Regions from separate parts of the Modicisalibacter sp. genome, predicted to be linked through region 2. Evidence: predicted binding sites of a transcription regulator. Region 2 holds the regulator's gene; each other region holds the start of a gene.
What was found. The regulator FNR, encoded in region 2, switches genes on or off when oxygen is low (the NO sensors DNR and NnrR bind a similar motif). The targets are predictions, from matches to a motif close to TTGATNTANATCAA.
Positions count from the first base shown of each region.

Region 1: the regulator FNR is predicted to act here: its motif matches at 5,725-5,738, upstream of ACTCB7_RS14355 (DUF427 domain-containing protein).
Region 3: the regulator FNR is predicted to act here: its motif matches at 4,630-4,643, upstream of ACTCB7_RS05860 (bifunctional enoyl-CoA hydratase/phosphate acetyltransferase).
Region 4: the regulator FNR is predicted to act here: its motif matches at 1,175-1,188, upstream of ACTCB7_RS04100 (nitrate/nitrite transporter).

Region 1 is NZ_JBSREH010000047.1:94,734-102,133, forward strand. Features, by position in the region: gene ACTCB7_RS14320 (ornithine cyclodeaminase family protein) at 1-87, opposite strand, end outside; gene ACTCB7_RS14325 (hypothetical protein) at 324-935, opposite strand; gene ACTCB7_RS14330 (NAD(P)H-dependent flavin oxidoreductase) at 1,123-2,187, opposite strand; gene ACTCB7_RS14335 (LysR substrate-binding domain-containing protein) at 2,280-3,149, shown strand; gene ACTCB7_RS14340 (AAA family ATPase) at 3,265-4,485, shown strand; gene ACTCB7_RS14345 (hypothetical protein) at 4,482-4,979, shown strand; gene ACTCB7_RS14350 (5'-methylthioadenosine/S-adenosylhomocysteine nucleosidase) at 4,970-5,617, opposite strand; gene ACTCB7_RS14355 (DUF427 domain-containing protein) at 5,826-6,170, shown strand; gene ACTCB7_RS14360 (STY4851/ECs_5259 family protein) at 6,657-7,400, shown strand, end outside.
Region 2 is NZ_JBSREH010000001.1:203,273-210,672, forward strand. Features, by position in the region: gene hemN (oxygen-independent coproporphyrinogen III oxidase) at 1-1,334, shown strand, start outside; gene fnr (fumarate/nitrate reduction transcriptional regulator Fnr) at 1,422-2,165, shown strand; gene ttcA (tRNA 2-thiocytidine(32) synthetase TtcA) at 2,192-3,046, opposite strand; gene ACTCB7_RS00985 (hypothetical protein) at 3,129-3,350, opposite strand; gene ACTCB7_RS00990 (3'-5' exonuclease) at 3,402-4,019, opposite strand; gene ACTCB7_RS00995 (DUF294 nucleotidyltransferase-like domain-containing protein) at 4,019-5,833, opposite strand; gene ACTCB7_RS01000 (DUF4212 domain-containing protein) at 6,586-6,846, shown strand; gene ACTCB7_RS01005 (sodium:solute symporter family protein) at 6,853-7,400, shown strand, end outside.
Region 3 is NZ_JBSREH010000016.1:68,283-75,682, reverse strand. Features, by position in the region: gene ACTCB7_RS05885 (peptide chain release factor 3) at 1-1,263, opposite strand, end outside; gene ACTCB7_RS05880 (ATP-binding protein) at 1,457-2,728, shown strand; gene ACTCB7_RS05875 (response regulator transcription factor) at 2,762-3,298, shown strand; gene ACTCB7_RS05870 (inositol monophosphatase family protein) at 3,335-4,162, shown strand; gene ACTCB7_RS05865 (GrxA family glutaredoxin) at 4,292-4,567, shown strand; gene ACTCB7_RS05860 (bifunctional enoyl-CoA hydratase/phosphate acetyltransferase) at 4,733-5,683, shown strand; gene ACTCB7_RS05855 (acetate/propionate family kinase) at 5,680-6,858, shown strand; gene ACTCB7_RS05850 (VOC family protein) at 6,932-7,400, shown strand, end outside.
Region 4 is NZ_JBSREH010000006.1:1,617-9,016, forward strand. Features, by position in the region: gene ACTCB7_RS04095 (type IV pili methyl-accepting chemotaxis transducer N-terminal domain-containing protein) at 1-994, opposite strand, end outside; gene ACTCB7_RS04100 (nitrate/nitrite transporter) at 1,298-3,994, shown strand; gene ACTCB7_RS04105 (nitrate reductase subunit alpha) at 4,022-7,400, shown strand, end outside.

The sequences.
Region 1 (7,400 bases), on a different contig from region 2:
CCGGTGGCCGGAACGCAGCGCCTCGATGGCCCCGTCCCATGACAGGTGATCGATGGCCGCTTCATAATCGATGACGTTCAGGCTCATGTGGTGCCTCCCCTCCTTGCTGTGTGTCGGGATGGCGCGCCCGCCGTGTGGCGCCATGCCCGGGTCGGCCGATTATGCCATGCGGGCGCCGAGTCACGTCGTCGTCTGAACGCCGATGGCGGCCCGGGACGATGAACGGGTGATGAGCGTTTACGGCAGTCGATGAGGGCCCGACTCATCAGGAGGGGCGCATCCAGTGTGGAAGCGGCCGGGTTTCCAGGCCCGGCCGCGGGGTGTCACACCTTGTGGTGGCGGCAGGTCACCGTCGGGTTGAACGGCTCGAGGTTGCCGTTGGGATTGTCGCGAAACCACAGGTGCTGATCGTAGTGGGGCTCGAAGTGGTGGGCCTCCTCGGTGGGGGTGGTCGGGTCATCGACCATGTACTCCCAGTTGCGCCCGGCCAGGACCGGCGGCGCGCCGTGGCCCGCGCTCTCCCAGGCCTTGCGGAACACCAGATTCTCGACCCCGACCAGCACCAGGGAACCGTCTTCCTGGGGTTCGTAGAGCAGGATGGCCGGGTTCATGAAGTCGGTATGGGTGCCGGTGCCATCCACCCGCGGCGCGGTGACCGTGAAGCCGAGCAGGTCGGGGCGCAGGTAGTGGATGCCCATGGCCCCCAGCTCGGCGGGCGCGCCATGGGCCTCGGCCGTCACGCATTCACCGGACGGGTCCGGCACGTAGCCCGCTGCCAGGGCCGCGTTGACATCCTCGAAGCGCCGTGTGGCGGCGCGCACCGATTCGATCAACGCCGTCGCCTCCATGTTCTGGCCCGGAGGCGGGCTCGCCGTTACCAGTGGGGCCGCCGTCAGACCCGCCAGGATCACACCACCCCACATGACTGCACGCATGGGACTCTCCTCCCGGCATCGCCGGGCCGGCCGCATCGGGCAGGCGCCCGCCAGCGTTATCGCCGAGCCCGCTTGCGGCCCAGGGTGAGAGGGCCCGGCACGCGTCGACCAACCCAATCAGTATAGGAGAGCCGGGGCCTTCGGCGGTGCCGCGAAACGCGAAGCGGGCAGGCGAGTGCCGGTGGCGTCAGGCGCCGTCGTGCCATTCCTGGAGCAGCTGGCTCACCAGCTCGCCGGCGGGGAGTTCGCGTGCCAGTGGCGCGCCCTGTCCGGCCCAGTGCGCCGCGAAGTCATGATGGCCGTGGCCGGCCGCCGCCGCGTTGAGCCGCTTGGCCGCGTCGTACGCCACCGGATAGGCGGGGGGCGTTGCCTCGGGCGTGGCCTCGGCATGGCGAATCAGGCGGTTGAGGATGCCGCGCGCCGGACGCCCCGAAAGCGCCGTGGTCATGCGGGTCACCCCGGCACGTTCGCTTTTGAGGGTCGCGCGATAGCCCTCGTTGGCCGCCGATTCCGGGCACAGGATGAAGGCGGTTCCCAGCTGGGCGGCGCAGGCGCCCAGCGCCAGGGCCGAGCGGATGCCCTGGCCGTCCATGATGCCGCCGGCCGCGACGATCGGCAGGGCCAACTCCTTGACGAGCCAGCGAACGAGCACGGACGTGCTCAGCTGTTCATCGTCGGCTTGCGGGTCGAAGCAGCCGCGGTGCCCGCCTGCTTCATCGCCCTGGGCAACGATCGCGTCGACGCCCCGCGCCTGGCTATCTCGCGCCTCCTGCAGGCTGGTGGCCGTCGCCAACGTGTAGATGCCCGCCTCCCGTAACGCGCGTATCCGAGCCTCGGACGGCAAGCCGAAGTGAAAGCTGACCACGGCGGGGCGCGACTCGAGCAGCATCTCGAAGGTCGCATCGTCCTCCACGAAGCTGCGGTAGATCTCGTCGAGCTCGTCCGGCGGCTCGCGGTCACTTTCCCGGAACAGCGGGGCCAGGTGGGCGAGCCAGGCCGATTCCCGGGCCGCGTCGCGCAGTGCGGGCGCATGGCAGAAGACGTTGACGTTGAACGGGCGGGACGTCATCGCCCGGGTCTGTTCGATCATTGTTCGGGCCTGCTCGACGCCGCTGGCGCCGATACCCAGGGAGCCCAGGCCGCCGGCATTCGACACGGCCGCGGCCAGCGCCGGCGTGGCCACGCCGGCCATCGGCGCCTGGATGATGGGCTGAATGCCGAGCCGGTCGGTCAGGGGATTCGACGCTGTCATGGGAAAGGCCTCCACGAGTGCGGGAACGATGGCTTTCATTTATTCTCAAATTAAGAATAAAATAGATCAATGAATTTCAAAAGGCGAATGATGTGGATCTGGAAACCCTGAGAATCTTCGAGGCTGTCGCCGCCGAGTTGAGCGTGACCCGCGCCGCCGCGCGGCTCGGGCGGGCGCCTTCCAACGTCACGACGCGCATACAGCAGCTGGAGGCGGAGCTGGGCGCGGAGCTGTTCATTCGCCTCGGCAAGCGCATCACGCTCTCGACGGCGGGGCAGCGCTTCCTGACCTACGCACAGCGCCTGCTGGCGCTGGAGGACGAGGCCCGGCAGGCCGTGGGCGGCAGCGGTGGCGGCAGCCTGCGCATCGGCAGCATGGAAAGCACGGCGGCCAGCCGGCTGCCGGTGCCGCTGGCGGCCTTCAACCGCGCCCATCCGGCGACCCGGCTCGAGGTCAGCACCGGCCCCTCGGGGCCGCTGGTGGATGAGGTTCGCGACGGGCGGCTGGACTGCGCCTTCGTGGCCTTGCCCGCCGAGCTCGAGAACGAACCGGCCCTGGCCGAGATGGGGCTGCAAAGCGCGCCGGTCTGGGAGGAATCGCTGCTGCTGCTGCTGCCGCCCGCCGATGCCGAAGCCACCGTGCCGGCGGAGCTTGGCACCCGCACTCTGGCCGCCTTCCGGCCGGGCTGCACCTACCGCGCCATGGCGGAACAGCGACTCGGCATCGTCGCCGGAAGCGAATGGCGCATCCAGGAGCTGGGCTCCTACCACGCCATGGTGGCGGCCGTTTCGGCGGGCGCCTGCGTCACCCTGCTGCCCCGCAGCGTGCTGGACGTGAGCCGCGTGTCGGACGACCTGGCCACGCTGGAGATGGGCACCGTCAGCACGCGTCTGCTGTGGCGCTGCGGCTACGAGACGCCCGCGTTCCAGGCGTTCGCTCGACAGTTCCTGGGGGAGGCATGAACGACACGCCCGCGTGGCGCGCTCCTTGATTCTGCGATACCGGGCGATCAGTCGACCGTCCTTCGCTAACATGCCAGACTTCTATGCCTAACCCTTACCGGCGGAATGCCTCTGAATGAAGCTCAAGTGCCTGACACTGGAAAACTTTCGCGCCAAGCCCTCTCTGTCGATGACATTGGGGCCGCGCCTGACCCTGCTGATGGGCGCGAATGGCAGCGGCAAGACCACGCTGTTGGACGGTATCGCCATCGGGCTCGGTGAAATCCTCACCTATCTGCCTGGTGTGTCGGGCATGACCTTCAAGAAACGCGGTGACATCCATCAGCAGGATAACCACCTGGCTCCCTACACGCGGATTACCCTGCAAACCCCTCAGGGCCTGGGCTGGGATCGTCTGCAGCGACGCGACAACAGCAGGAAGACGGCCGGCGAGATTCCTCCGGGGCGAGGTGTGAAGGCGCTCAAGCAGCATCTCGACAGTGCCGTGATCGAGCCCTGGGCTGCCGGTGAATCCTTCGAGCTGCCGGTGTTTGCCTATTACGGCGTCAGCCGTGCCCTTCTGGACATTCCCCTGAGTCGCAAGGGGTTTCCCAAGTCACACGAACGCTTCGATGCCCTGGCCAATGCGCTGAACGCCGATACGCGTTTCAAGGCGGCCTTCGTCTGGTTCTACAACAAGGAGAACGAGGAGCATCGCCTGCAGAAGCAGCACAAGAGCTTCGATGTGACGTTGCCCGAGCTGGACGCCGTCCGCCGTGCCATCACGCGGTTATTCCCGGACCTCTCCGAGCCGCATATCGAGCTCAACCCGCTGCGTTTCGCGGTGAAGCAGGAAGGCGAGTGGTTGAATATCGCTCAGCTCAGCGATGGCTATCAGACCCTGCTGGGGCTGGTCATCGACCTCAGTTCTCGAATGGCCATGGCCAATCCGCAGCTGGACGATCCGCTGGCGGCCGAAGCGGTGGTGATGATCGACGAAGTCGATCTGCACCTGCATCCCGAGTGGCAGCGGCGAGTGCTGGGGGACCTGCTCGCCACCTTCCCCAATACCCAGTTCATCGTCACCACGCATAGCCCTTTTATCGTCGAGGCGCTCAACAATCACCTCAAGCGCAGTCAGATCGACGGCTTTGAGATCACCAGCGAGCCCATCCGGTCACTGTTGCCGCTAGCGCCGGAAGAAGTAGCCGCCTATCACGTGACGCCGAACGAGGCCCAGTCGCTGATGGCGGCCGACCTGGGGCTGCTCGATGACACGCTGCTCAGCCACTTCAATGCCATCAATCGTCTCTATGACGAGATGCGGGATATCGAGTGGGAGCATCGCGAGGCATGAATCTGGGCGAGTATCAGGGCTGCGTGTGTCGGAAGATGGGCAACACACAGGCGCAGTGCCTCGGGGAGTACACGCTCGGTGAACAGGGCAAGCTGGTTCGCCTGACCCCCAAGGCAGGGGAGCGGGCCGTCGCCGTGGTGCTGGATGGCTGCGTGTTGCGCGACAACCAACCGAAGTGCGATGGCCTCTTCCTCTGGCAGGGCAATCAACGTCATGCCGCCGTACTCGTCGAACTCAAGGGAGCCGGCGATATCCCACATGCCTTCGAGCAGCTGGCTTACGTGAAGCATCATCGGGCGGAATATCGGCAGCTGGTGGTTCGCCTGGAAGAGGGGGCCCGCGGGCGGGTAGCGGAAAAAGCCGTGGTGGTGACCAACGGCCTGCTATCCAAACCGGAGCAGGAGCGGCTGGAGAATCACCACGGCATCCGCGTGATGGCGGTCATACACTGTGAAGCCAGCTCGCCGATCCCGGAGATGCGGGACTATCTCTGATCGTCGAGCATCTCACCCAGCCGATCCACAGCCGTGGCCAGCTTCTCGTCGATGACGTGGAGATACGCCGTCCAGTCGTCGATATGGTTCAGCTCCGCCTTGCCGTCGGAGATGCCGCGCAGCACCACCAGCGGCACGTCGAAGCGGGTGCAGGCACGCAGGCAGGCGTAGCTTTCCATGTCCACCATGTCGGCGGCGATGGCGGCATAGGCCGCGCCCGAGACGATATCGGCGCCGGTCGAGAGCGTGGCCTCGGGAATCCCGGGAATACGCAGCGGCAGGGGCAGGGTGGCCGGCAGGTCGAGGAAGGGCGTGACGCCCTTCTCGAAGCCGAGCGGCGAGGCGTCCATGTCGCGGTAGGCCACCGAGGTCGCCTGATAGACCTCGGTCTGCTCGAGATCCCGGCTGCCCGCCGAGCCCAGCGACACTACCAGGTCCGGCCGTTGCCCGCGCGCTGAAAGCTCCGCCAGCGCCGCGGTGAGTTCCACCGCCGCCTCGACCGGCCCCACGCCAATCATCACGGGCGTGAACCGCTCCCGCAGATGCGGGCCGTATTCGGCATCCGCCGCCATCACGAACAGCACGGAGCGGCGGCCCAAGTTCGTCAGCGGTGCCGGTGTGCGTGGTGTCTGGTGCATCCCGAGAGTCTCCCGCAGCTTATGAGCGCCACCATCATGGCGGGCGGGGGCGTTGGCGCCAAGCGTGGGATGGCTCGGCGAATGCTGAACGGACCAGACCCGCAAGACCGATCTGGATCAAAAGCCGAAGTGAAATTGTCTCCAGGCGGTGACATTATGTATCCCTAATTCTAGGCTGAGGAACCAGCCGACCAGCAAGGGACTGACGATGGCCGATCACACCGCCGAACCCCGCATTACCCTGCATCCGCATACCCGCCGGGTTCGCATTTTCGATGGCGACATGCTGATTGCCGATACCTGCCGGGCCATCGAACTGCGCGAGCGTGGTTATCCACCGAGACACTATCTGCTGCGTGCGGATGTGGCTATATCGAAGCTGTCGGTTTCCTCTACCGTTACCCACTGCCCGTTCAAGGGCGATACCACCTATTACTCGCTGCCTGATATCGCCGATGTAGCCTGGAGCTATGAACGGTCAATCGATGAGATGCAGGCGATTGCCGGGCGGTTGGCTTTCGATGCGGAAAAGGTGACGGAGCTTGTGGAGTGATGTCCGCTATCGACCCAAAGCGGACCTCCCGGCAAGCTAGGCATGCACGTTCAGCCGCGTTATGCAGCCGGCACGATGATCGATGTTTTGATTGCGCACCTCTGTAAACCGTGGCTACCCCATAGCTTTGAGGAGTGATTTGACCAGCATGAAACCACGTTGGAAGCAGCGTGCATACGCCCGGTGCATTTTGAATACAGTATGTTCGCGGGCTGGATGTCAGCTAGGCGACGAACCGTATCAAACGCCGCTTGAATGCTGCACTGCCAGCTGGCATTGCCTCACGGTGGGCACCGGGACTGTATTTTGATGATGCCGGTATCAAGCATGCCCGTGCACGAAGAGGCGGTGGCTATGGGCTGAATATTACAGCTAGAAAATCGTCTTTAAAGAGTGATAGCGCACGTGTGCTACCTGGCTAATTAATAGGTATTTACTAAAAGAAGCGCCACGGTTTTCATACTCACGAGGAAAGGATGCTCATACATGGTAAATCCGGTGGAAGGTGAGTCGGCTAAAACGTGGATCAGGGCTTATCTGGCCAGAAGAGGTCGAACTTCTCCTAATGGTCAGCCGCTATATCGTTATGCCACCAGGGAAAGCGAGCGGGAGTTTCTGGCAGCCCTGCTAACCATGAATGCTGAGGAACGCTTGAGCCCAACGTATGGCATCTATTGGGCTGCGGGGTTTTGCCTGTTTGTGGCGGATACCTATCGGCGTGAGTATGACGCTCACTGGTCCTGGCAAGCCTTCGATAAACAGCTGGATATTGAGTTGCAGCCTAACGATCGGGCAGAGCTGGTCAAGTTGGGTTTGAGTTTCTGGGAGCGCCCCTTGCGTTATCGCGATCAGCGCGCTGACTATCTGGGGTCTCTGTTTGCGGAAGGTGGTTTACCATGGAGGCTGCTGCAGAGTGAGCAACATGGTTTTGGTCGTGCTATCAAGGCGGGTCTCAGTCATAAAAATGCGGGCCAGGAAGCTGTTTCTGTTATTCGTCAGTTTAGGCGGTATTTCCCGAAGTCTTTCCAAAACGATGATACCTATCACCTGCTTGCCAGTATTGTTGAAACTTTGAAAAAATTGGCTAGTGAGTATGAGCTTGATCAGCAAAATGATCCGGCGGCCTTCCTAAATCAACATGCATCTTATTGGCGTGAACAGTTTCCCCTGCCACTTGAGCAAGATAATGGCGTGGCCCTTGTCAATGAGTGGTTGGTGGATGCCAGTGTG
Region 2 (7,400 bases):
CGCACACGGGGCCGCGCTACACGTCCTATCCGACCGCGCTGGACTTCTCGCCGTCGTTCGGCGCCGAGGATTACACTGCGGCCCTGAAACGCAGCAATGCCGCGCGGCGGCCGCTGTCGCTCTACGTTCATATCCCGTTCTGCCGCAAGATCTGCTTCTACTGCGCCTGCAACAAGATCGCCACCAAGGACACGTCGCTGAGCGTAGGCTACCTCAGCCGCCTGGACCGCGAGATGGTGCTGACCTCGCGCCACCTCGATACCGGCCGCGAGGTGCGCCAGCTGCACTGGGGCGGCGGCACGCCGACCTTCCTGACCCTGGACCAGATGAGCGATCTGATCGACCGCCTGCATGCCCGCTTTGGGCTGTCCAGTGCGTCCGACCGTGACTATGCCATCGAGATCGACCCGCGCGAGGCCGATGTCCTCACCCTGCGCCACCTGCAGGCGCTGGGCTTCAATCGCATCAGCCTCGGCGTGCAGGACCTGGACCCCGAGGTGCAGCGCGCCATCAACCGCGTCCAGCCCCGCCAGCTGACCGAAAGCCTGGTCGAGGAGGCGCACCGGCTGGGGTTCCGCTCGCTCAACCTCGATTTGATTCTCGGCCTGCCGCACCAGACCCGCACCACCTTCGCCGAGACCCTGGAGCAGGTCATCGCCATGGCTCCGGCGCGGCTGTCGATCTTCAACTACGCTCACCTGCCGGAGCGCTTCAAGCCCCAGCGGCGCATCGATGCCGGCGCCCTGCCGGCGCCCGAGGAGAAGCTGGCCATGCTCATGGACACCCGGGAGCGCCTCGATGCGGCCGGCTACGTGCACATCGGCCTGGACCATTTCGCCCGTCCCGACGACAGCCTCGTTGTCGCCCAGCGCGAGGGGCGGCTGCACCGCAACTTCCAGGGCTACACCACCCACGGCGAATGCGACCTGGTGGGGCTGGGCGTCTCGGCGATCAGCCATCTCGACGACTGCTACGCTCAGAATCCGGTGCGCCTGGACGACTACGAGGCCGCCCTGGACGCCGGCCGCCTGCCCACCGCCCGGGGCCTGCGCCGCACCGCGGACGACCGCCTGCGCGCCTTCGTGATTCAGCGCCTGATGTGCGACCTGGCGCTCGACCTGGACGCCGTCGGCGAGCATTTCGGCCTCGACGCCGCGGCCTACCTGGCCGACTCGCTGCGCGCCCTGGAGCCGGCCGAGCGCGACGGCCTGATCACGCGGCACGGCAACCGGCTCGAGGTCACGCCGCTGGGTCGGCTGCTGGTGCGTCATCTGGCGATGGCCTTCGATACCCGCACCAGCGGTCATCGGGGTCGCCACTCCCGAATTCTCTAACAGTAAACTTTAATGAATCCCTCATCGCTTATTGCCCCGCATAGGGACTACCATAGGGAACGAGTCTTGATCGTTCGGGAGACCAACATGGCGAGTCACGCCCTTCATGCCGGCCGCCCCCGGCTGCAGGAAGCCCGCTGCCAGACCTGCAGCCTGAGTTCCCTGTGCCTGCCGCTCGCGCTGGAGTTCAATCAGATGGATCGCTTCGAGGCGATCATCCAGCGCCGTGCGCCACTCAAGAAGGGGGAGGCGCTGCTGCGCCAGGGGGATGCCTTCACCAGCGTCTTCGCGGTGCGCTCGGGGAGTCTCAAGCAGATTACCAGCGAGGGTGACGGCGAGGACCAGCTGACCAACTTCTACCTGCCCAGCGAGCTCGTGGGGCTCGACGGCATCGACGAGAAGCACTATCCCGGCAGCATCGTCGCGCTGGAGACCACCACGGTCTGCGAAATCCCCTTCGACCGTCTCGACCAGCTCTCCGAGACCCTGCCGGAGCTGCGCAACCAGCTCTATCGCAGCATGAGCAAGGAACTGCGCGACGACCGTCGCATGCTGCGCCTGCTGTCGCGCAAGACCGCCGACGAGCGCCTGGCCAGCTTCATCGTCAACCTGTCGTCACGCTTCCGCCGCCGCGGCTACTCGCCCTACAGCTTCCGGCTGTCGATGGCCCGCGCCGATATCGGCAACTACCTGGGCCTGGCCGTGGAAACCGTCAGCCGCATCATCGGCCGTTTCCAGCAGCACAAGCTGGTGGATGTGCAGGGCCGCGAGGTGCATATCCTCGACCTCGACGCCCTGGAAGCCCTGGCGGAAGGCGACCACGAGCACTGATCCGGCGCGCATCGCGCGCCGGCGGTTCAGGCCTCCCGGGCCAGCAGGTCCAGCGCGTCGATGCGTGAGGCGTTCAGTCGCTGCTGCTTCGCCTCGAGCCCCGCGAAGTCGAACAGTTCGCGATCGGCCAGCTGCGACGGCGCGACGTTGGTCACCGCCTTGAACATCGTCTCCAGCCGGCCGGGGTGCTTCTTCTCCCACTCGGCCAGCATCTCCTTGACCACCTGACGCTGCAGATTGGGCTGCGAACCGCATAGATTGCAGGGGATGATCGGGAATTCCATCAGTCGCGCGAACTCGGCGATGTCCGCTTCGCGGCAGTAGGCGAGCGGGCGGATGACGATGTTCTTGCCGTCGTCGGAGAGCAGCTTGGGCGGCATCGCCTTGAGGCTGCCGCCGTAGAACATGTTGAGGAACAGCGTCTCGAGGATATCCTCGCGATGGTGGCCCAGCGCCACCTTGGTCGCACCGATCTCTTCGGCGAAGCCGTACAGCGAACCGCGCCGCAGCCGCGAGCACAGGGCACAGGTGGTCTTGCCCTCCGGCGTCTTCTCCTTGACCACCGAATAGGTATCACGCTCGAGGATGTGGTAGTCGACGCCGATACCGTCGAGGTATTCCGGCAGAACATGCTCGGGAAAGCCGGGCTGCTTCTGGTCCAGATTGACCGCCACCAGCGAGAAGTTCACCGGCGCATTGCGCTGCAGGTTGCGCAGGATTTCCAGCATGGTGTAGGAATCCTTGCCGCCCGACAGGCAGACCATCACCTTGTCGCCCTCGCCGATCATGTTGTAATCGATGATGGCGTTGCCGACCTGGCGACGCAGGCGTTTCTGCAGCTTGTTGAACTCGCGTTTCTGGGTACCAGTAAGTGCTTGCATGGGAAAGGCGACACGCGGGGAAATGGAAGGCGCGCCTATGCTACCACCCCCTCCGGTGAGTTGCGACGCCCACGACCCGGCGTCACAGCCCCTGCAGCACCATCAGATAGCGCAACGCCACGCCGAGCGACAGCAGCAGCACCCCCGCCCGTTGCAGGTGAGTTTCCTGGCGGGTCAGTACCAGCCGGCGTTCCCAGAACAGCACCACGCTGCGCAGCTCCTGCGTGCGACGGGCGTACCTTGCACACACGAACAACATCAGGCCCAGCCCCGCGATCAGACACAGATTCTGCAATTCCAGCACCCTGGCTCTCCTCCTCATTGTTGGCATTGTCGCCGGGTTCACGCCCGGGCATCAGACCGCGTCACAGGCGCCCTGTTTCAGACGCACGTACATCAGTGCGGTGGTCACCGCATCCCCCAGCGCGGTATGGCGCTGCATCAGCGGCACCTTGAGCGACCGGGCCACGCTCTCGAAGGCCATGTGCGGCTCGACCTGCGGCTGGGTGCGGCGCATCCGGCGACGATACTCCTGCGCCAGATCGACGGTGGCGTTGGGCAGGTCGAAGCCGAAGCGTGGGCGCAGGTGGCGGTTGATCACCGCGATGTCGAAGTCCACGCACCAGCCCAGCAGCGGCCGATTACCGATGAAGTCGAGCAGCGCCTCCAGCGCCTCGCCCACCGGCAGGCCGTCGTTGAGATCAACGCCGCGCAGTCCGTGAATCTTGATCGAATCGGCACCGAGACTGTCCGGGCGCTGCAGGCGCAGGTCCAGCGCCCCGCTGGTCAGCACCCGGTCGCCCTTGATGCAGACGGCCGCCAGCGACACCAGCTCGGCGGTGCGCGGATCCAGACCGGTGGTCTCGCAGTCGATGGCCACCAGCTCGTCGCCGGTGTACGGGTTGAACAGCCACCCGTAGCGCCCGTTGATCTGGCGACGGCGATCGGCCGCCCGGCGCAGGGATCGCAGCATCACGAATACTCCAGATGAAAGCGGTACGACAGGCGCTGCTTGAACTCCTTGACCAGATGCAGCGCCTCGCGCAACAGGTCGCGCTCCAGTGTCGACAGTCGCTGGACCACCACCAGGTTGGCGTCGTCACCGGGCTGGCCGGCCTCTTCGAGGCGGGCCAGCTGCTGGTTGAGGCGCAGCTCGGCGAACAGCGACAGCGCCTCGCCGAGATCCGCGGCGAAGGCGGCTTCCAGGCGGCCGTCAGCCACCAGGGCGTCGAGCCGGGCCAGCGTCGAGGTGGGTCGGATACGCCGCTCGAGCGCCAGGGTTCGCACCCCGTGGACGATCGGAAAGATGCCGCCCTTCTTGATGTCGATGCCGTGGGTCGGCCGCTTGAGCGAGCCGAACAGCGTCAGGGGCGTGGAGAAGCTCAGCACGGCGCGGGCGAAGTAGGACAGCAGCAGCTCGTCGTGGGAGCAGCGCGCGAACAGCGCCTCGCGCAACGTCTCGAGCAGCGCCGGGTTGCCGCCCACGGCATGGGCGTCGAGCAGGATGGTCAGGTTCATCAGCGCAGGGCCGTCGCGCTGCTCGGCCCAGCGGTCGATACGCTGCCGCCAGCCTTCGAGGCCGTCCACCCACTGCGGGTTGCTGACCATGATGTTGCCCGGACAACGCGGATAGCCCAGCGTCAGCAGCCGTTCGGTGAACCGGTCCATCTGCTCGGCCCGCTCGGGCCAGTCGGCCCCGTCGGCGAGGATCAGGCCGTTGTCCTGGTCGGTCTTGAGAATCTGTTCGCCACGCCCCTCGCTGCCCATCACCATCAGACAACAGTCACGCCGGTGCTCGGCCGGCACGGTCAGATCGAAGGTCTTGCTGATGATCCGCCCGTTGAGCGCTGCCAGCAGCTCCATGGCGAAGCGCAGCTTGACGCCCTGAGCCATGAGCGACCGGACCAGCCCCGGCAGACGCGCACTGGCGCGGGCCAGGGCCTCGAGATCCTCGGCCTGCTCCAGTTCGAGGCTGACCGTGTAGGAGCGGCTGGAGAAGAAGCTCAGCACATCGGTCAGCTCGACCACCCCCACCGGCTGCTCGCCTTCGACCACCACCACCCGCTCCACTTCGTGACGGGTCATGGCGATCAGTGCCTGGAACAGATAGTCGTCGGGGCGCACGGTGATCAGCGGAAAGTGGGCGATGCCCAGCACGGGGGCGGCGCGATCGAGCGACTGGACGATCAGCGCATCGAGCAGATCTGTCTTGGTCAGCATGCCGTGACGCCCGGCCGCCGCCACCAGCAGGCTGTCGGCGCCGATCTCGCGCAGGCGCAATGCCGCCTCGGCAATGCTGGTGTCGCCGTCGATCAGCCGGGGCGCTCGCATGCACTCGGCGACTCGCGCCAGCATGAACCCGGCCATGGTGACACCCCCCGTGGTGCGCCGCTCGGCGAGCAGGCGCGTCTTGTCGGCCAGGTTCTGCCGAAAGTAGTCGGCGAAGGCCGGATACTCGCTGCACAGTGTTTCGAACAGCGAGCGCGGTAGCAGATAGCACAGGCTTTCCTGCTCCGCGATGAAACGATAGCGGCTCTGGCCGTTGAGAATGCTGATCGCGCCGAACAGATCGCCGGCGGTGTAGTGGCCGATGCGCTCGGAGGTGGCCGTGTCCAGCTCGGCGACTTCCCCCTTGTGGATGAGGAAGACGTATTCGCCGGGCTGGCCGGCATCGAGGATGATCTCGTCGGTGTCATAGTAGGCCAGGTCCACGCCGCGACGGACACGTTGCCGCCCTGCCTCGTCGAGCAGCGAGAACGGTGCCTGCGAGAGATCGATGTCGACCATCATGTCGCCCTCGTCGTGACAGCCTCGCCTGCCCGGCAACCCCGGACAGACGAGCCCTTGAATCAATTACCCTGGCCTTCATCGATACCGGGACTGCCTCGACAGGCTTCCGACACAACGAGGCCTCGGAAGGGCGAGCGGGGAATGCCGGCGTCACCGCCACCCGGGTCTCGACAGGGCCGCCGCAAGTTCATGGCATCTTCAGAACGTATCGCGACATCCACGACACCCAACCTAGAATACCAGCTTATCGTCTTTCAAATGAACATAGACCAATGTTCTATCAGCACCTTGCGTTAGACTATTTGCCTACCCCGAAACGGCTATACCATCGTTCTATGCTCAGCCCCCTTTCAAAGACCCACCGCCGAAAACGACACCCAACCATTTGATAAAAAACAGAAAATTGAAAACGTTTTTTCACCCTTTCATTTTATAATACCAAAGTATGGGATTTTATTTTTTCCGACTGTTGACCACTATTGCCTACGCAACCGGACACCGCGACCCTTTCCGAGTTCCATGAAAAACACAGGTTTCATGACAGCGGAAAACGCTTCCCGTCGCGACAATAAACAAGACCGCCAGGGAGACCTTTTCTTGGCATGAATCGTCACTATTCTGACGCTCCATTGCCATCCAATGGTCGAGAGCAAATGGCATGACGAGCAAGGAGAGCCAGGTTCCCCGCCGGACCTGAATTCCCCTCGAGGCCATATCTTCCTAATTACAAGCACGCGGAGAGCACCACCATGGCAGAAGAAAAAAGCAACGCGGAGGCCTACTGGAAGGCCAACCTTCGCCTGATCACCGGCTGCCTGATCGTCTGGGCACTGGTGTCCTACGGCTTCGCCATCCTGCTGCGCCCCATGCTGGCCGGCATCCCTGTCGGCGGCACCGACCTGGGCTTCTGGTTCGCCCAGCAGGGTTCCATCCTGACGTTCATTGGCCTGATCTTCTTCTACGCCTGGAAGATGAACCGGCTGGACAAGCAATACGGACTCGGGGAGTAAGCCAGCATGAGTCAGTTCGCGATCAACGTTCTCTTCGTCGGCGCTTCCTTTGCCCTCTACATCGGCATCGCCATCTGGGCCAAGGCCGGGTCGACCAAGGACTTCTACGTCGCTGGGGGCGGGGTGCACCCGGTCACCAACGGCATGGCGATCGGCGCCGACTGGATGTCGGCGGCCTCGTTCATCTCCATGGCCGGCCTCATCGCCGCCGGCGGCTACGCCAACTCCACCTTCCTGATGGGCTGGACGGGCGGCTACGTGCTGCTGGCCATGCTGCTGGCCCCCTACCTGCGCAAGTTCGGCAAGTTCACGGTGCCGGAATTCATCGGTGACCGCTTCTACAGCCGCACGGCGCGCATGGTGGCGGTGGTCTGCCTGATCGTGGCCTCGGTGACCTATGTCATCGGCCAGATGGCCGGTGCCGGCGTGGCCTTCTCGCGCTTCCTGGAAGTCGACGCGACCACCGGCCTGATCATCGCCGCCATCGTGGTGTTCTTCTATTCGGTGCTGGGCGGCATGAAGGGCATCACCTACACCCAGGTGGCCCAGTACAT
Region 3 (7,400 bases), on a different contig from region 2:
CTCCGAGAGCTGCTGCAGGCCCTTCTGCAGCGCCTTCATCTTCAACGGGTCCCGGAGCCGGACGCGCTTGAACAACTCCGGCGCGAAGTGCGGGATGCCGGTGAAGCGCATATCCTCGCCGAGCGTGAAGGTATCGCCGATCTGGATGGTGCCGTGATTGTGCAGCCCGATGATGTCACCCGGCCAGGCCTCCTCCACATGTTCGCGGTCCGAGGCCATGAAGGTCAGGGCATCGGCGATCTTGACGTCCTTGCCGATGCGCACATGACGCATCTTCATATTCTTCTCGTACTTGCCCGAACAGACGCGCAGGAAGGCCACCCGGTCGCGATGCTTGGGGTCCATGTTGGCCTGGATCTTGAAGACGAACCCGGTGAAGCGCTCGTCGCCCGCCGCCACCTCGCGGGTGTCGGTCTCGCGGGGCTGCGGCATGGGGGCGTACTCGACGAAGCCGTCGAGCATCTCGCGCACCCCGAAGTTGCCCATGGCGGTACCGAAGTAGACCGGCGTCAGCTCGCCACGCCGATAGGCCTCGAGATCGAAGGTGTGGGAAGCGCCGCGCACCAGCTCGACCTCCATGCGCAGTTCCTCGGCCTGGTCGGCGCCCAGCACCTCGTCGACCTCGGGGCTATCGAGCCCCTCGATGCGCACATCATCGGGGATGCGGTTGCCCTGGCCCTGCTTGTAGAGGTGGATGACGTCGTCGTAGAGATGGTAGACGCCCCTGAAGTGCCGGCCCATGCCGATCGGCCAGGTCATCGGGGCACACTGGATGTTGAGCACCGTCTCGACCTCGTCCATCACCTCGATGGGGTCGCGGATGTCGCGGTCCATCTTGTTGATGAAGGTGAGGATCGGCGTGGTACGCAGCCGGCACACCTCCATCAGCTTGATGGTGCGATCCTCGACACCCTTGGCGCCGTCGATCACCATCAGCGCCGAATCCACCGCGGTCAGCGTGCGGTAGGTGTCCTCGGAGAAGTCCTCGTGCCCGGGGGTGTCGAGCAGGTTGACGATGCGCCCCTTGTAGGGGAACTGCATCACCGAGGTGGTCACCGAGATGCCGCGCTCCTGCTCCATCTTCATCCAGTCGGAGGTGGCATGGCGGTCGTTGCGCTTGCTCTTCACCGAGCCGGCCAGCTGGATGGCATTGCCGAACAGCAGCAGCTTCTCGGTGATGGTGGTCTTCCCCGCGTCGGGGTGCGAGATTATCGCAAACGTGCGGCGCAGCTCGGCTTCACGCGCTATCTGGGTATCTGTCATGAATGAGGTATCGCTGATTGGTGCTCGGCCCGGTGCGCTTCGGTGGCGCACCCGGATGGCATGGCTTGCAGAATGGCCGCGATTGTAGCGTGACAGGCGCGGAATGTCGTCAGCACGCACGCGCTTGCTCAAGGGGACTGAGCCCGGTGCCGTCATCGGTTATCATGCGCATAGCCAGACAGCCGGAGTCACCATGCAACAACCCACCCCCCTGCCGTTGTCGACCCCCAACCGCAACCTGGTGCGGCTGACGTTCGTGCGCGGCATCACCTGGACCGGCTTCCTGGCGGCGATCATCTTCGGCATCGAGGTGCTCGGCTTCCAGCTGCGCGTGGTACCGGTCATCAGCGTGATCATCGCCATGGGCTTCATCAACATCGCCAGCTGGTGGCGACTGGGGCGCCCTCGCGCGGTTACCGATCTCGAATACCTTCTTCACCTGATGGCGGACATTACCGGGCTGAGCCTGCTGTTCTTCTACACCGGCGGCTCCACCAACCCCTTCATCACCTACTACCTGGTGCCGGTGACCATCGCCGCGGCCACCCTGCCCTGGCGCTACGCCTGGCTCGTCGCCAGCTCGGCAATGGCCGCCTACACCTTCCTGATGCTGTTCTACGACCCGGTGCCGCAGCTCAGCCATGGCATGATCGGCCCCGGCATCAGCCTGCATGTGCTGGGCATGTGGCTGAATTTCGGCCTCTCGGCGGGGCTGGTCACCTATTTCATCTTCAAGATGGCCCACGCCCTGCGGCGCCGCGACCTGGCCCTGTCGCGGACCCGCGAGGCGGCCCTGCGCAACGAGCAGGTGCTGGCGGTGGCCACCCAGGCGGCCGGTACCGCCCATGAACTGGGCACGCCGCTCTCCACCATGGCGGTGCTGCTCAAGGAAATGCGCGAGGATGCCGCCGGCCAGCCGACTCTCGAGGCCGACATCGACCTGCTGCGCCGCCAGGTCGATACCTGCAAGTCGCGGCTGCAGAACCTGGTCGCCAATGCCGACCGCCGGCGCCTGGCCCAGCCCGCCTCGCTGCCGGCCCAGGCCTGGCTCGAGGACGTCGTGCAGCGCTGGCTGGTGCTGCGCCCGGACGTCACTCACCATATCGAGATCCTCGGCAAGCGCGGCACCCCGGTGCTGGCGGTCGACACCACCCTGGAGCAGGCATTGATGAACCTGCTCAACAACGCCGCCGACGCCAATCCCGAGGATATTGTCATCAGCCTCGACTGGACCAAGGAGGAAGTGATCATCGACATCCGCGACCACGGCCCGGGCGTGGCGATGTCGATTGCCGACCAGCTCGGCGACACGTTCGTCTCCACCAAGAGCAAGGGGATGGGGATCGGCCTGTTCCTGACCCACGCCACCATCAACCGCTTCGGCGGCGGCGTGAGTCTTTACAATCACGAAGAGGGCGGCACCCTGACCGAGGTCAAGCTGCCCCGCCTGATTGCCGGCGAATGACGCCGGCATTGCCCTACGACACGGAACGCTGCTATGCAAACTGCCGAACGCCTGATGATCGTCGATGACGACGAGATGTTCTGCCATGTCATGGAACGTGCCTTCAGCCGGCGTGGCTTCGAGGTGCTGGTGGCCACGGATGAGGAGCAGGCGCTGGAGCTGGCCCGGCGCTCGCCGCCGCAGCTCGCCACCCTGGATCTCAAGCTCGAGCACGGCTCGGGGCTCAAGCTGCTGCCGGAGTTGCTGGCCGTGGCCCCGCAGTGCCGCGTGGTAGTGCTGACCGGCTACTCGAGCATCGCCACCGCCGTGGAAGCCATCAAGCTCGGCGCGGTGAACTACCTGTGCAAGCCCGTCGACGCCGACGAGGTGCTGACCGCCTTCAACCGCGAGACCGGCGACCCCGACATCGACATCGCCGACAATCCGCCGTCGATCAACCGCGTCACCTGGGAACACATCCAGAAGGTGCTGCAGGAACACGACGGCAACATCTCCGCCACGGCCCGGGCGCTGGGCATGCATCGCCGCACCCTGCAGCGCAAGCTGCAGAAGCGCCCGGTGCGACGCTGACGGCTTCCCGTATCGCCACCAACCCCAGGAGGTTTCATGCAGCTAGCCGAGCGGCTCGCCATCGCGACCGAGATCGCCGAAGGCGCCGGCCAGGAGATCCTGGCCGCTCGTGATAGCCAGCGCTTCTCACAGCGCTACAAGAAAGGCACGGAACTGGTCACCGACACCGATGTGGCGGTCGACGAGTGGATCAGCGAACGCCTGCAGCAGCACTTTCCCGACGACGCCCGGCTCAGCGAGGAAATCGCTCCCGACCGCGAAGCCCTGGGGCGCAAGGGGCCGCTGTGGGTCGTCGACCCGATCGACGGCACGGTGAACTTCGCCCGGGGATTTCCCCATGTCGCGGTGTCGATTGCCTGGGCGGTGGACGGCCGCGTGCAGATCGGCGTGGTACACGCGCCCTTCCTGGGCGAGACCTTCGTGGCCATCCGCGGCGAAGGCGCCTGGCGCAACCAGGCCCGCATCCGCACCAGCCTGGCCAGCCGGCTCGAGAGCAGCCTGATTGCCACCGGCTTTCCCTATCGCCGCGACGGCCGCCAGCCGCTGCTGCGCCGCTTCTCGGCGGTCATGCAGCACTGTCAGGACGTACGGCGCTGCGGCTCCGCCGCCCTCGACCTGTGCAACGTGGCCTGCGGACGGCTCGATGCCTACTATGAAAGCGTCTCGCCCTGGGATTTCGCCGCCGGGCTGCTGATCGCCCGTGAGGCCGGCGCCCGCACCGGCCATGTCTACCCGGCTCCCGAGGGCATCCCCGACGAGCTTTACGGCGAGCATATCGTCGCCGCGGCGCCGGATATCTATGTTGCCCTTCGCAATCTGCTGCAGCGTGCCGACGAAGGCCGCCTGTCGCCCGACGCGGAATGACCCGGCCCCATAAAGGCATGCAATAATCGGCGTAGCGAGACTCTATTGGTCCTCGCGCGCCGAATGCGAAACAATGCGCCCCAGATTCAATGATCCAACACCCAGGCTTCTCGTCATAAAGGAGATCCCATGCTGACAGTCATCTTCGGACGCGCCGGCTGCCCGTTCTGCGTACGCGCCAAGGAACTGGCCGAGCAACTTACCAACGCCCGCGATGATTTCAACTATCGCTACATCGACATCCATGAAGAAGGCATTACCAAGGCCGACATGGAGAAGACCATCGGCAAGCCGGTGGAGACCGTGCCGCAGATCTTCGTCGACCAGACCCACATCGGCGGCTTCACCGAGTTCGACCAGTACGTGCGCGACAATCAGCTGATGCCGGAAACCCCGGTCAACTGAGCTGCCGCCTGCCCTTCCTGCGCCGGCCTCGAGCCGGCGTTCTTGATTCGCGCCCCCTGCATGTGACCCAGGTCAACAGAGGCGCATCTGTGCTGGTCGGCGCGCCGATTCCCGCCTAGAGTCGTGGCATTCCCGGGCGACGCCCGGCATGACGGAGACTCGAGCATGGCGGATCAAGGCACACTGCCTCACGGCCCTGCCGTCGGTGATCGCCACCGGCAACTGATCGACGCGACCCGTGGCTACCCCCCCATCCGCACCGCCGTGGTGCACCCCTGCGATGCGCTCTCCCTGGGTGGCGCGCTGGCAGCCTGGCGCCAGGGGTTGATCGAGCCGCTGCTGGTCGGCCCCAGGGCACGCATTCTCGAGACCGCGCGGACCCTCGGCGAATCGCTGTCGAATCTGACCATCGTCGACACTCCCCACAGTCACGCCTCCGCCGACACCGGCGTGTCGCTCGCCGCCCGCAACGAGGTTCACGCCCTGATGAAAGGGGCGCTGCATACCGACGAGCTGATGAGCGCCGTCCTCGCCACCGAGGCCGGGCTGCGCACCGAACGCCAGATGAGCCACATCTACGCACTCGACGTCGCCAGCTATCCACGGCCGTTGCTGATCACCGACGGCGCCCTGCACATCCAGCCCGACCTCACCGCCAAGCGGGATATCATCCAGAATGCCATCGACCTCGCCCATGCCCTCGGGCTCGACTGCCCGCGGGTAGCGATCCTGTCCGCCGTGGAAACCGTCAATCCACGCATACCCTCGACCCTCGACGCCGCCGCCCTGTGCAAGATGAGCCAGCGCGGCCAGATCACCGGCGGCGATCTCGACGGCCCGCTGGCCATCGACAATGCGGTCTCCGAGCAGGCCGCCCGCACCAAGGGCCTGACCTCGGCGGTCGCCGGCCATGCCGACATCCTGATGTGCCCCGACCTCGAATCCGCCAACATGATCGCCAAGCTGCTCATCCACCTGGCCGGTGCCCAGGCGGCGGGGCTGGTCATGGGCGCGCGGGTACCGATCATGCTGACCAGCCGCAGCGACACCACTGCCAGCCGGCTGGCCTCCGCCGCGCTGGCCTGCCTGGTGGTGCATCGGGGGCGCACACCATGACCTCGCGCGCCGTTCTCGCCCTCAACGCCGGCTCGTCGTCGCTGAAGGTCGCGCTCTTCCATGACGAGCGCTGCCGGGTCCGCGGTACCATCGAGCGCATCAACGAGGCGCCGCATCTGGTGCTCGACGGCGCCACGACGCCCAGTGACGCCTTGCCCCGCCTGACGGGAACCGGGCACGCCGCCGTGATTGCGCCGCTGCTTGACTGGCTCGAGGCGCAGTTCGGCGACGTGCCGCTGAGCGCCGTGGGACATCGCGTCGTGCACGGCGGTCGCCACCACGCCGCGCCCTGCCTGCTGGAACCGGCCGTGGTCGACGAGCTGCGCGAACTGATCCCGCTGGCGCCCCTGCATCAGCCACCGGCGCTGGCGCTGATCGACGCCCTGCACGCTCACTGGCCCACCCTGCCGCAGGTGGCCTGCTTCGACACCGCCTTCCATCGCAGCCAGCCCTGGCTGAACCAGTGCTTCGCGCTGCCGCGCCGGCTGACCGAGGAGGGCATTCTGCGCTACGGTTTTCACGGACTGTCCTACGCCCACGCCGTGCGCCAGCTGCCCGAGCTGATCGGCGAGCGCCATCGGGGCCGCGTGATCATCGCCCACCTGGGTCACGGCTGCAGCCTGTGCGCCCTCGCGGATGGGCAAAGTCAGGCCACCACCATGGGCTTCACCGCGCTCGACGGGCTGATGATGGGGCGCCGGGCGGGCAACCTCGACCCCGGCGTGATTCTCTACCTGCTGCAGCAGAAGGGCTGGCGCGCCGACGAGATCGAGCACCTGCTCTACCATGACAGCGGGCTCTACGGGGTCTCGGGACTGTCCGATGACATGCGTGATCTGCTGGCCAGTGACGCCCCGGCCGCCGCGGAGGCGGTCGCGCTCTTCGTGCGTCGGGTGGTCCGGGAAATCGGCGGGCTGGTCGCCCTGCTCGGCGGCCTGGACGCCCTGATCTTCACCGCCGGCATCGGCGAGCATGCCGCGCCGATCCGCCAGGCCGTGTGCCACGACCTCGCCTGGCTGGGCATCAAGCTCGACGACGCGGCCAATGCGCGTCATGCGCCACGGCTGGACCGCGGCGGCGGGCCGGCCATCGGCATCGTCGCGGCCGACGAGGAAGCGGAAATTCGACGTTCAACGCTGGCCTGCCTGCCGGCCTCTCCCGCCGCCCCCGCCTGACGAGGCGGGGCGTTGAATGGCCCCCGGGCGGCACTGCCTATACTTCGGAGGCATCACAGGGAGACCTCCGATCATGCAACGCGAAGAGTTTCTGCAGCAGCTGTGGCTGGACTACGTTCACCTGAACCCGGACCTGGCCGCCCTGGACCTCTGGTCACGGGTACCGAGCGCCGAATACCTGGCGATCGTGACACTCAACCACGGCCCCTTCAGTTCCGAGGCATTGCTGCCCACGCTCGCGCATTTCGGCTACCGGCGGGCCGGCCAGTACGCCATGGCCGATCGCGGCGTGCTGGTCTCCTGCCTGACGCCGGACGACGACGGCGCCTGGCTGCTGCTGGTGGAGCTGCAGCCCGGCGCCCTGACCCGGGAGCCGCGCCGCCAGCTGGAAGCCCTGATCGGTGCCGCCCACCCCGCCGACTGCCGAGGCCAGAACCTGCTGTGCCGCGGCCGCCCCTGGCCGATGCCCGACTGGGCCACCTACCAGCAACTGCTCCGAGCCCATCCGCTGGCCGCCTGGATCGCGGCGCTCGGCCCACGCC
Region 4 (7,400 bases), on a different contig from region 2:
AGGGCGAGGGGGTGTCGTCGTGGTCGTCGAGGCAGGGCACGCAGTCCGGCGCCCGGCAGAAGTCGGGGCAGTCCTCGGCCCGGGTGGACAGGCGCAGGTAGGCCTGCTCGGCGTCGGCCTGGGCCAGGCACAGGGTGATCGGCCCCAGCCCGGTGACGGCGGCGAGCTGGGCGAGCACGTGCCGGTAGCGGGCATCGCCGGGCGGGGCACCGTTGAGCCGGCGTGCCGCCTGATAGAGCAGGCCGAGGCTCTCGTTGCTGCGCTGGAGCTCGGCGGTCTTGGCGGCCACCCGCTCCTCCAGCCGGCCGTACATCTGCGACAGGTTCTCGTTCATCTGGTTGATGGTGCGCGACAGCAGACCCAGCTCGTCGCCCGCCGTGTAGCGGGTGCGGCCGCTGAAGTCGCCGTGCCGGGCCCGCTCGACCACCTGCAGCAGATCGCGCAGCGGCGGCATCACCCCGGCGGCCAGCTTGTACATGGCCAGGAACACCAGGCCCAGCGTCAGGAACAGGATGACGCCCTGGAACAGCCGCAGCAGCTGGATGCGCGATTCCGCCTCGCGCTGCAGCTGGCCGACCAGCCGGTCGACCTGGTCGACGAAGTCGCCCACGCGGGCGGCGACGTCGGCCGGTGCGGTGGCCGCGGGTGTCTGCATCAGCGGGCGCAGTTGCTCGCGCCACTGTTCGGCGACCGCCTGGTACTGGCGGGTCAGCGGGTGCTGCGGGTCGTCCGGCAGGCGCTCGGTGATCACCGGCGAGGCCAGGCTGCGGTCGAGTTCGGCGAGCCGGTCAGGCAGGCGTTCGGCGCTGTCGGGCCGGGCCCGCGTGGCGAGCAGCCGGTAGGCCTGCATGCGCAGGGCGCCGGCCTGGTTGATCGCCGCCGCGTCGCCGCTGGCGGTCTCGGCGATGACGATCGAGCCGAGCATGCTGGTCAGTGCCAGCAGCACGATGCCGGCCATGGCCAGCCCGGCGCGAAAGGTCAGGGAACGGGGCATGAGAGACGATCTCGACACACGACGGGGGAGTACCTCCAATGAGTCAACCGGCCGGGGGCGCCACGCCGCCGGGGCGACCCTTCCTGAAAAATTGTTGTTGTTCAAGGTGTTGCCAGGGGTGGCCGAATACCCCGAAAGAGGTATCCAGCCTAGTCTCGCCGAGGCGTCGGGACAAGCACATTGACTCAGGTCAACGGCCGGCCCGCCCCCCTGTAGCAAGGTCCGCTCAGAGCGCCTTTCGCAGCGCCCGACCCGGGCGAAAAGGCGCTCGGGAAGTCTTTGACCGAGCCAGAGGGGACGACCATGGCCAACACTACCAGCCCGCCGAAGCGCGCCCAGAATCGCGCCCTGGGCCTTTCCACGCTGGCGTTCACCCTGTGTTTCGCAGTGTGGACGCTGTTTTCCATTCTCGGCCTGCAGATCAAGCAGGAGTTCGACCTGTCGGACACCCAGCTCGGCCTGCTGATGGCGACGCCGGTACTCACCGGCTCGATCAGCCGACTGTTCCTGGGCATCCTCACCGACCGCTTCGGCGGGCGCTGGGTGTTCAGCCTGTTGATGCTGGCCACCGCCGGCTGCGTCTACCTGCTGACCTTCGCCACCAGCTACCCCATGCTGCTGCTGGGCGCCCTGGGCATCGGCCTGGCCGGCGGCTCGTTCATCGTCGGCGTGGCCTACACCTCGGCGTGGTTCGAGCCCGGGCGTCAGGGCACCGCGCTGGGCATCTTCGGCGCCGGCAACGTCGGCGCGGCGGTGACCAACTTCGGGGCGCCCTTCCTGCTGCTGGCGCTGGGCTGGCAGGGCGCGGCGCTGGTCTACGCCACGGTGATGGCGATCATGGGCGTGGCCTTCCTGCTGCTGGCCCGCACCGACCCGCAGAGCGCCCAGCGTCGTGCCGACGCCGTGCCGCTCAAGCAGCAGCTGGCGCCGCTGGTCGAGCTGCGGGTGTGGCGCTTCTCGCTGTACTACTTCTTCGTCTTCGGCGGCTTCGTCGCCCTGGCGCTGTGGCTGCCGCACTACCTGGTCGAGGTCTACGGCCTGAGCATCACCGCCGCGGGCATCGTCGCCGCGCTGTACACCATCCCGGCGTCGCTGTTCCGCATCCTCGGCGGCTGGCTCTCCGATCGCTACGGCGCACGGCGCGTGATGTACGCCACGCTGATCGCCTCGGCGGTGTGCAGCTTCCTGCTCAGCTACCCGCCGACCCGCTACAGCGTGCAGGGCGTGCACGGCACCCTGGAGTTCTCCTTCACCATGAACCTGATCGGCTTCGTCGCGCTGATCATGGTGCTGGGCTTCTTCATGTCGCTGGGCAAGGCGGCGGTGTTCAAGCACATCCCCAGCTACTACCCGCAGCATGTCGGCGCGGTGGGCGGCGTGGTGGGCATGATCGGCGGGCTGGGCGGTTTCTTCCTGCCGCTGACCTTCGGCATGCTCAACGACGTGGTGGGTATCTGGCAGAGCTGCTTCATGCTGCTGTTCGTGGTCTCCGGCGCGGCGCTGGCGTGGATGCACTACGCGATCCTGCGGGCCAGCCGTCACGAATGGCGTACCGGCCGCGAGGTCCGCGACCTGCCGGAACTGGCCACCCCCAGCCATTTCGTGCTTCAGGACTGGCGTCCCGAGGACCCGGACTTCTGGGCCGAGAAGGGCAAGCGCATCGCCACCCGCAACCTGTGGATCTCGATCCCCAACCTGCTGCTGGCCTTCTCGGTGTGGATGGTGTGGTCGGTGGTGGTCGCCAAGCTGCCCCAGGTGGGCTTCGACTACAGCTCCAACCAGCTGTTCTGGCTGGCCGCGCTGCCCGGGCTGTCCGGCGCCACGCTGCGCATCTTCTACAGCTTCATGGTGCCGATCGTCGGCGGCCGGCGCTTCACCGCGCTGTCCACCGCCTCGCTGGCGCTGCCGGCACTGTGGATCGGCTTCGCCGTGCAGAACCCCGACACTCCCTACCTGGTGATGCTGATCCTGGCGCTGCTGTGCGGCTTCGGCGGCGGCAACTTCGCCTCGAGCATGGCCAACATCTCGTTCTTCTATCCCAAGCGCGAAAAGGGCAACGCCCTGGCGCTCAACGCCGGACTGGGCAACCTGGGCGTCAGCGTCATGCAGTTCTTGATCCCGCTGGCGATCACCGCCGGGGTGTTCGGTGCACTGGGCGGCGAGCCCCAGACCCTCGGCGACGGTGACCGCCTGTGGCTGCAGAACGCCGGCTTCGTGTGGGTGCCGTTCATCCTGATCGGCGCGGTGGCGGCCTGGTTCGGCATGAACGACATCGCCAGCGCGAAGTCCTCGTTCAAGGACCAGGCGGTAATCTTCAAGCGCAAGCACAACTGGCTGATGTGCGTGCTCTACACCGGCACCTTCGGCAGCTTCATCGGCTATTCCGCGGGCTTCCCGCTGCTGGCCTCCAACCAGTTCCCCGAGGTCGACGTGCTGCAGTTCGCCTTCCTGGGGCCGCTGGTGGGCGCGCTGTCCCGCGCCGGCACCGGCTGGGTCTCGGATCGCTTCGGCGGTGCCCGGGTCACCCTGTGGGTGTTCGCGGCGATGATCGCCTGCGTCGCCGGGGTGCTGTTCTTCCTCGGCATCAAGGACCAGCCGGGCGCCTTCTGGGGCTTCTTCGCCATGTTCCTGCTGCTGTTCTTCTTCACCGGGGTGGGCAACGCCAGCACCTTCCAGATGATCCCCGAGATCTTCCGCCAGGAAGTGGCGCGGCTGATGCCCGATCTCGACGCCGCGGCGCAGCGCCAGCAGAGCGAGAAGGAATCCGCGGCGACCATCGGCTTCACCTCGGCGATTGCCGCTTACGGGGCCTTCTTCATTCCCAAGACCTTCGGCAGCTCCATCGCCCTGACCGGCGGAGCCGAGCTGGCGCTGTACGGCTTCATCGCCTTCTACGCCGTCTGCGTGGCCCTGACCTGGTTCTACTACACCCGCGCCAACGCCGAGATCCGCTTTCAGGAGCCCGGGCGGGCGACGCCGGCCCAGACCGCGTCGTCATGACCCCGAGCCATTGAGGAGAGAGATTCCATGAGTCATTTTCTGGACCGCCTGAAGTACCTGACCCGCCGCCCCGAGCACTTCGCCGAGGGCCACGGCGAGACCCGCGACGAAACCCGCGACTGGGAGGACGGCTACCGGGCCCGCTGGCAGCACGACAAGATCGTGCGCTCCACCCACGGCGTGAACTGCACCGGCTCGTGCAGCTGGAAGATCTACGTCAAGAACGGCCTGGTCACCTGGGAGACCCAGCAGACCGACTACCCGCGCACCCGGCCGGACCTGCCCAACCACGAGCCGCGCGGCTGCCCGCGCGGGGCCAGCTACTCCTGGTACCTGTACAGCGCCAACCGGCTCAAGTACCCCTTGATCCGCAAGCCGCTGCTGGCGCTGTGGCGCGAGGCGCTCGAGCGCCACGACGACCCGGTGGACGCCTGGGCGTCGATCGTCGAGGACCCGACCCGGGCCAGGCAGTACAAGAAGGCCCGCGGCCTGGGCGGCTTCGTGCGCGCGAACTGGGAGGAGATGGAGACGCTGATCGCCGCCTCCAACGTCTACACCGCCAAGCAGTACGGCCCCGACCGGGTCATCGGCTTCTCGCCGATCCCCGCCATGTCGATGGTCAGCTACGCCGCCGGGGCACGCTACCTGTCGCTGATCGGCGGGGTCTGCCTGTCGTTCTACGACTGGTACTGTGACCTGCCGCCGGCGAGCCCGCAGACCTGGGGCGAGCAGACCGACGTGCCGGAATCCGCCGACTGGTACAACTCGGGCTACCTGATCGCCTGGGGCTCCAACGTGCCCCAGACCCGCACCCCGGACGCCCACTTCTTCACCGAGGTGCGCTACAAGGGCACCAAGACCGTGGCGATCACCCCGGACTACGCCGAGGTGGCCAAGCTCGCCGACGAGTGGCTGTCCGCCAAGCAGGGCACCGACGCGGCGCTGGCGATGGCGATGGGCCACGTGATCCTCAAGGAGTTCCACCTCGAGCGCCAGGACCCCTACTTCACCGACTACGTGCGCCGCTACACCGACATGCCGATGCTGGTCGAGCTCGAGCCCCGCGAGGACGGCAGCTACGCCCCCGGCCGCCAGCTGCGCGCCAGCGACTTCGGCGAGGCGCTCGGCCAGGCCAACAACCCCGAGTGGAAGACCGTCGCCTGGGACAAGGCGAGCGACCGGCTGGTGGTGCCGCGCGGCTCGATCGGCTTCCGCTGGGGCCAGGACGGCGTCGAGGCCGACCGGGGCAAGTGGAACCTCGAGCCGCGGGACGCCGAGGGTCGCGAGATCGAGCCGCTGCTCACCTTCGCCGAGCATCGTGACGACGTGGCGCGGGTCGCCTTCCCCTACTTCGGCGGCATCGAGCGCGAGCACTTCGCCCACGTCGCCGGCAACGACGTGCTCTACCACAGCCTGCCGGTCAAGCGCCTGACCCGCGCCGACGGCAGCACGGTGCTGGCGGTCACGGTGTTCGACCTGACCTGCGCCAACTACGGCATCGACCGTGGCTTCGGTGCGGCGGACGCCGACGACGGCGCCACCGACTACGGCCAGGTGCGCCCCTACACCCCGGCCTGGCAGGAGAAGATCACCGGGGTGCCCGCCGCCCAGTGCCTGCGCATCGCCCGCGAGTTCGCCGACAACGCCTCCAGGACCCATGGCCGCAGCATGATCATCGTCGGTGCCGGCATGAACCACTGGTACCACATGGACATGAGCTACCGCGGGCTGATCAACATGCTGGTGCTGTGCGGCTGCGTGGGCCAGAGCGGTGGCGGCTGGTCGCACTACGTCGGCCAGGAGAAGCTGCGCCCGCAGACCGGCTGGCTGCCGCTGGCCTTCGGCCTCGACTGGACGCGCCCGCCGCGCCAGATGAACGGCACCTCGTTCTTCTACAACCACTCCAGCCAGTGGCGCTACGAGAAGCTCAAGATCCAGGAGATCCTCTCGCCGCTGGCCGATCCCCAGCAGTACGGAGGCAGCCTGATCGACTACAACGTGCGTGCCGAGCGCATGGGCTGGCTGCCCTCGGCGCCGCAGCTCGACACCAACCCGCTGCGCCTGGCCGCGGCCGCCGAGGCGGCGGGCCTGTCCACCAAGGACTACGTCGTGCAGCAGCTCAAGGCCGGCAAGCTCGCCTTCGCCGCCGAGGACCCGGACAACCCGCAGAACTTCCCGCGCAACCTGTTCATCTGGCGCTCCAACCTGCTGGGCAGCTCCGGCAAGGGCCACGACTACCTGCTCAAGTACCTGCTGGGCGCCAACCACGGCGTGCAGGGCAAGGATCTGGGCAGCATGGACGGCGTCAAGCCCGAGGAGGTGACATGGCGCGACGAGGCCGCCGAGGGCAAGCTCGACCTGCTGGTGACGCTGGACTTCCGCATGTCCACCACCTGCCTGTACTCGGACATCGTGTTGCCCACCGCGACCTGGTACGAGAAGGACGATCTCAACACCTCGGACATGCATCCGTTCATCCACCCGCTGACCGCGGCCACCGACCCGGCCTGGGAATCGCGCAGCGACTGGGAGATCTACAAGGGCATCGCCGGGGCGTTCTCGCGGGTCTGCCCGGGGCATCTCGGCGAGGAGACCGACCTGGTCACCCTGCCGCTGCAGCACGATTCCCCGGGAGAACTCGCCCAGCTCGACGTCAAGGACTGGAAGCGCGGCGAGTGCGAGCCGATTCCCGGCAGGACCATGCCCAGCCTGGTCGAGGTCAAGCGTGACTACCCGGCCACCTACGAGCGCTTCACCTCGCTGGGGCCGGCGCTCGAGTCGCTGGGCAACGGCAGCAAGGGCATCAACTGGACGACCGACAAGGAGGTGGAACTGCTCGGCCGGCTCAACCGCCGCAAGCTCGACGGCGCCGCCAAGGGCCGCCCGTGCATCGAGAGCGCCATCGACGCCGCCGAGACCATCCTCTCGCTGGCGCCGGAGACCAACGGCCAGGTGGCGGTGCGCGCCTGGGAATCGCTGTCCAAGGTCACCGGGCGCGATCATACCCACCTGGCGCGGCCCAAGGAGGAGGAGAAGATCCGCTTCCGCGACGTGGTCGCCCAGCCGCGCAAGATCATCTCCAGCCCCACCTGGTCGGGGCTCGAGGACGAGCACGTCTCCTACAACGCCGGCTACACCAACGTCCACGAGCTGATCCCCTGGCGCACCGTCAGCGGCCGCCAGCAGCTCTACCAGGATCACCCCTGGATGCGCGCCTTCGGCGAGAGCCTGCTGGCCTACCGGCCGCCGATCGACACCAAGGCGGTGGCCAGCGTCCACGCGCCCAGGTCCAACGGCAACCCGGAGATCGCGCTCAACTGGATCACCCCGCACCAGAAGTGGGGCATCCACTCCACCTACTCGGACAACCTGCTGATGCAGACCCTGTCCCGCGGCGGGCCGATCG